2 regions of the Erwinia papayae genome follow, and region 2 is predicted to be linked to the other one. Evidence: riboswitches for the same ligand, from Rfam matches in the RefSeq annotation. Region 2 holds a riboswitch; the other holds the start of a gene.
What was found. A riboswitch is a leader RNA that binds a small molecule or an ion and turns the genes downstream of it on or off. The one in region 2 is predicted to bind thiamine pyrophosphate.
Positions count from the first base shown of each region.

Region 1: it holds a riboswitch for thiamine pyrophosphate, as region 2 does, so the genes downstream of both, thiC (phosphomethylpyrimidine synthase ThiC) here and thiM (hydroxyethylthiazole kinase) in region 2, are expected to answer to the same signal.

Region 1 is NZ_JBZCHT010000013.1:643,731-646,923, reverse strand. Features, by position in the region: gene thiC (phosphomethylpyrimidine synthase ThiC) at 1-1,506, opposite strand, end outside; TPP riboswitch at 1,594-1,694, opposite strand; gene rsd (sigma D regulator) at 1,816-2,322, opposite strand; gene nudC (NAD(+) diphosphatase) at 2,407-3,180, shown strand.
Region 2 is NZ_JBZCHT010000009.1:318,042-321,234, forward strand. Features, by position in the region: gene AC3RPL_RS06305 (hypothetical protein) at 1-82, opposite strand, end outside; gene AC3RPL_RS06310 (putative T6SS immunity periplasmic lipoprotein) at 328-717, opposite strand; gene AC3RPL_RS06315 (hypothetical protein) at 733-1,095, opposite strand; TPP riboswitch at 1,641-1,737, shown strand; gene thiM (hydroxyethylthiazole kinase) at 1,772-2,563, shown strand; gene thiD (bifunctional hydroxymethylpyrimidine kinase/phosphomethylpyrimidine kinase) at 2,560-3,193, shown strand, end outside.

The DNA.
Region 1 (3,193 bases), on a different contig from region 2:
CTCTTTTGGCGTGACGTAGCACAGCATGGCGCAGCCAAACCAGCCAATCATTGCGGCGCCAATCCCGGAAGTGAAGTGGTCGTAACCCGGCGCGATATCGGTGGTCAGCGGCCCCAGCGTATAGAAAGGGGCCTCGTGGCAATGCTCCAGCTGTTCAGTCATATTGCGGCGGATCATTTGCATCGGCACATGGCCGGGACCTTCGATCATCACCTGCACGTCGTACTCCCAGGCGATGCGGGTCAGTTCACCCAGCGTACGCAGCTCGGCAAACTGGGCTTCGTCGTTAGCATCCTGAATGGAGCCTGGCCGCAGGCCATCACCCAGCGACAGGGAGACATCATAAGCCGCACAGATTTCACAAATGTCGCGAAAGTGTTGATACAGGAAGCTCTCCTGATGATGCGACAGGCACCATTTCGCCATAATCGATCCACCGCGTGAAACAATGCCGGTCAGGCGCTTCGCGGTCATCGGTACATAGCGCAGCAGTACACCGGCGTGAATAGTGAAGTAGTCGACTCCCTGTTCCGCCTGTTCCAGCAGGGTATCGCGGAAGATTTCCCAGTTGAGGTTTTCTGCTATGCCATGCACTTTTTCCAGCGTCTGGTAAATCGGTACGGTGCCAATCGGCACCGGGCTGTTACGCAGGATCCACTCGCGGGTTTCGTGGATATTACGCCCGGTAGAGAGGTCCATTACCGTATCGGCTCCCCAGCGGGCGGCCCAGACGAGTTTTTCCACTTCCTCCTCAATCGAGGAGCTGACCGCAGAATTGCCAATGTTGGCGTTGATTTTCACCAGGAAATTACGCCCGATGATCATCGGCTCTGATTCCGGGTGATTGATATTGGCGGGAATAATGGCGCGTCCGGCAGCCACTTCCTGACGAACAAACTCCGGGGTGATCGCCTCCGGCAGTTGCGCGCCAAAGCTGTTACCCGGATGTTGCGCAAGCAGCACCTCGCCACGGATCCGCTCGCGGCCCATGTTTTCACGCAGGGCGATAAACTCCATCTCCGGGGTAATCACGCCCTGCCGGGCATAGTGCAGCTGAGTGACCCTGCGTCCGGGCACAGCCCGCTGCGGAACGGGACGATGAGCAAAGCGTAGCTGATCTAATCCTTCATCAGCCAGACGCTGCTGGCTGTAGCGCGAGCTGAGTTGCTCAACGGGATGGGTATCCCCGCGCTCGGTTATCCAGCGTTTACGTAGCGGCTCCAGTCCGGCGTGTACATCGATTTGTGCATCCGGATCGCCGTAAGGTCCGGCGGTATCGTACACCGGCACCGGCTCGTTTTCTTCAAACTGCGGGTTCTCTTTACTGCCGCCAACCATCGTTGCGCTGAGCTGAATTTCACGCAGCGGTACGCGGATATCGGCCCGGGAGCCGGTCAGGTAAATTCGTCTGGAATTGGGAAAAGCGCTGCCCTGTAAAGAATCAATAAACTGCTGGGCTTCAGCACGTTGTTCACGGCGGGTAGGTTTTTTATCAACGGTAGACATAGCACATTCCTGAATCAGGGAAAATGGCTTGTCCGGAGCTCGGCGGGAGTAAGCGCAGGAATGATGCCGCAGGCCTCATAACCTCACTGGATGTTTACTCTTGTTCCCTTCGCAGGTACTAACCTGATCAGGTTCCGCGGATCCCGAATTAACGGTCTCAGCCCCGAAGGGCACTCCGACAAGATGAATTCTGCTGTCCGATGGGGAGAGGCAGAATGAGAATGACCACTAACAGTCGGTCACTTTATTGCCCCCTGAGCATAAAGGGGCTTTCAGCAAAGCTCAAGATTTTTACAAATTGGTAACGTTTCAGGCCGGACGAGCCAGTGCGGCATCGTTTGCCGGGGCCAGCTGCTGCACATTTCTCTCCAGCGCCAGCTGGATAAACTTGTCTTCCAGGGTAAAACGGGCTTCCAGCGCTTCGCCTACGGCGGATAAAGCCTGTTGAAACTCACGGTAGTTATCATCATCGATAGCGGTTTCGAGATGTGAATCATAAACCTGCATGATCTGCTCGGTATTGGCCTGGAGCGAGGGATAAATTAATGCGGCTTTGGCCAGCTGCTTACTGCCTTCCATCTCTTTGATAAAGCGTTCGTAGATGGTGAAGTGGCCGGTGGAGAGATAATCCACCAGGGTCTGGCAAAAGGTGTCCAGCGCATTTTCATTGAGCGTGGTCAGCGAATCCTTGACAGGCTTGATGCCAACCATCTGATAATAAGCAACTAACAGCTGCTTACGTAATTGCAGACAAAAGTCCACCAGCTCATTGCATCCGCCAACGCGTGCGCTCAGGACGTCTAACTGGTCAAGCATGAGTGACTCCGTAAGTGTTATTTTTAATATCTGAGAGCAATCCCGTCGTACAGAGTGCCTGTGAAGTGGAGGATGAGCAAATTTATGCAACGTGAGATCTCAAGCGTAGACGCTGGCTGGTGGATTGTCAGCCATGAACAGAAACTTTGGTTGCCGGAAGGTCAGCTTCCCAGAGGCAGCGCACAAGATTTCGGACTGGCAGGTTTACAGGGATCGCTAATTGGTGAATGGCTGGGCGAGCCGGTATTTCTGATTTGTGCCAGCCGCAAAGAGGGAATGGCCTCGGTGCGACAACTTCTCAGTGAGGATGTCGGGCTGTTTCAGCTTGCCGGACGTGGGGTACAACTGGCAGAGTTCTATCGCTCACATCAGTGGTGTGGCTACTGCGGCCATCAGATGCTTCACAGCAAAACGGAGTGGGCCTGCCTGTGCAACCACTGTCGTCAGCGTTACTATCCGCAGTTCGCCCCCTGCATCATTGTGGCGATTCGTCGTGGCGATGAGATCCTGCTGGCTCAGCACACCCGACACCGTAACGGCATCTATACGGTGCTGGCTGGTTTTGTCGAAGTGGGGGAAACGCTGGAGCAGACCGTGGCACGAGAAGTAATGGAAGAGAGCGGCATTACGGTGAAAAATCTGCGCTATGTTTCCTCGCAGCCGTGGCCGTTTCCGCAATCACTGATGGTGGCATTTATGGCGGATTATCACAGTGGCGACATCAACATCGATCCGAAAGAGCTGCTGGATGCGGGCTGGTATCGCTTTGATGCCTTGCCAGCTCTGCCACCGGTGGGAACGGTGGCGCGTCGCCTGATTGAGGATACCGTTGCGCTCTGCCGCGCCTCAGAACAATGAAATGTTATACCCT
Region 2 (3,193 bases):
CACGGGCGATCTGCCGGAGATATTGCAGCATCTGAAGTGCGGCAACGCTTATGCCATACTGTTCATTAAGTGGTCTGTTCATCTCGGTTACCCTGTCTCAGCGGCCTGACTTTAATCAGCTCTCAACTCAGCGGACTGTAGCAAAAAGTTCCGGATCGGAACATCAGGGATTATCGATGGCAGTAACAGGGAAAACGCAGCGCTGGTCTGCGTGGTAAAAGGTCACATTGTGGATTGTGCGTCATAGTAACCCTGTCTGGCTTGATTCGCATTGGTTGGAATAATCAACGCAGCGTCGGCGCGCTGTCAGTTGTTTCGCCTGAAAATTTATTGGAGATTTTCAAGAAAAAAATTCCCTGCTTCGTCTTTTTGCAAACTAAAGGTGTTTATGAGGCGATATTTTTTCTTATCATCGTCAGTTGTAATACCCATCAAGACGGACCATCTGCCTTCCTGCCATTTTACTTCCGGATACGAAATGCACTCCTCATAGACAATGCCTGGAAAGGTTGATTTCTGCGGGGCGTACCAGAAAGGTACCCAGTCTTGCTGTGATTTTTTATATATCATAACCCCCTGACTTTTCATTTTTTGGTGATCGGTTTTAATCTCTGAAGGCATTTTAAAACAAGGGGCGTTATTCTTAATCTCGACATCTAATTGATGAACCCAGGGTTTTTCAAGATGGCAGCCATTAAGCAAAAAAAATAGCGCCAATCCATGCCAGATTTTTCATGGAAAATTCCTTTTGGCAGAGGGAACGCTGAGAAAACCACGCATCACCCACTGATAGCTTTTTAAAAGATTTGGACCTCTGATGCCGGTAAAATTTGATATTTCATCAAATCCTGAGCGGCCAAACTTCAACAACCAGAAATAATCAGCAATCATGCTTGCCTGAACTTCCATACCGTAGTCGGAAATCAATTTATGATTTGGCAGCGAGTAACGGTAAGACACAGTCCAGCTAACTAAGCCGCGTATCTTTACGTTGAGTCCTGATTGATATTGCCAGACGTGAGTCATTTCGTGAATAAACCAATGTTGATAAACCGGCAATGCACGCGAGAAATCCCTCTGATAATGTTTGGGCATGAAATATATATTGCCATCAGGTGTTACAGCGGTATCTTGATTTTGCAGTGTAAATGGGAATGGCTTAAATTTTAACTACGGAATAATTTATTGCATTTTTGAAAATGGATTTGCAATGCTTATTTCTCCTGGCGTCAGTCTCCGTGACTCTTTTTCATCTGTGCTCATTGTCGCTCTCCTTGCTAAATTAAGCGTTAAGATAATAACATTTATTCTTTCTTTATCAAAGCACAGGTGCTGTCACTGTTTTTTTTTGATACCAGTCAGTCTTCCTCAGGAAATAAACAGCTGATTTCAACTTTAAAAAAGAATCAGCTAAAAATAAACGTATATGAACTGGTAATTATTCTGATGAATTACAGGCTATTGTAACTGGTAACGACAGCCAGATTTTCAGGAAACAATAATTTGCCATCCATTTTGCGCAATCTACACCTCAGGCGACACCAGTCATCCCCTGACGGTAATCGACAAACCTGGAGCGGCCAGGCCTGCTTGCTTTGCAAGTGACACATCCCGTATGCTGGCGAAAGTAATGAATTTTACGCAATGACTCGGGGTGCCCTTCCACGTGAAGGCTGAGAAATACCCGTAATACCTGATCTGGATAATGCCAGCGTAGGGAAGTCAGATGCTCAGCGCATCGCCTTCCCGATCGCCGGTTGGGAGCACAGCAATGACACAACCCCTGCTTTTTACGGCCAGCCAGGCCCTCTCTTCACTCAACCTGTTTCGTCAGGCCTCGCCACTGGTGCATTGCCTGACCAATGACGTTGTGCAGACGCTGACCGCCAATGTGCTGCTGGCGCTGGGAGCGTCTCCGGCGATGATAACCGAACCGCAGGAAGTCACTGAGTTCAGCGCGCTGGCTGATGCGCTGCTGATTAATGTCGGCACCCTGACTGTGGCCCGCAGCGAGGCGATGCTGCTGGCGGTTAAAACTGCATGCCAGGCGGGTAAAACCTGGGTGCTCGACCCGGTAGCGGTGGGGGGACTGACCTTTCGCAGTGATTTCTGCCGACACCTGCTGAACTATCACCCGACCGTCATTCGCGGCAATGCATCAGAAATCATCGCGCTGGCGGGTCTGGGGGGCAGCGGTCGCGGGGTGGATACGTGCCATCCGCCAGAGGCGGCGCTGGAGGGCGCATTCAGCCTGTCGCAGCAGAGTGGCGCGATAGTTGCGGTCACCGGGGCGGTGGATTATGTCACTGACGGCGAGCAATGCCGGCAGATACCGGGAGGTTCTCCGTTAATGACCCGGGTGGTCGGCACCGGCTGCGCCCTCTCGGCGGTAGTCGCCGGGTTCGCCGCGTTGCCCGGAGAGAAACTGAATCATATCGCCAGCGCCTGTCGGGTAATGAGCCTGGCCGGGGAAAAAGCAGCCTCCGCCGCCAGCGGACCGGGAAGCTTTACGCCGCTGTTTCTCGACGCCCTGTATAAACTGGACGCGGAGGCGATGGCATGAAACGTATCAATGCACTGACCATTGCCGGTACCGATCCCAGCGGTGGCGCAGGAATTCAGGCCGATCTGAAAACCTTCTCCGCGCTGGCAGCCTACGGCACCAGTGTGGTCACCGCGCTGGTGGCGCAGAACACCTGCGGCGTACAGGCACAGTATCCGGTGTCGCCGGATTTTGTCGCCGTCCAGTTGTCATCGGTGCTCAGCGACGTGCGTATCGACAGCATGAAAATCGGTATGCTCAGTGAAAGCGCCATTGTCGGGGTGGTGGCCGATTGTTTACAGGCAGCGGCTGTTCCCTGGGTGGTGCTGGATACGGTGATGCTGGCGAAAAGTGGCGATCCTTTACTCTCTCCTACGGCGGTGGCGACGCTGCGACAGCGGCTGTTACCCCTGGTTTCTCTGGTCACGCCCAATCTGCCGGAAGCCGCCGCGCTGCTGGACTGTGATATCGCCCGTGATGAAACAGAAATGCGCCAACAGGGAAGGGCGCTGCTGGCGCTGGGTTGCCAGGCCGTGCTGATGAAGGGCGGCCATCTGTGTGATGACGAAAGTCCTGACTGGCTGTTCACCGCAAAAGAAGAACATCGCTTTACCTCGCCCAGAGTGCCGACGAAAAATACCCACGGCACGG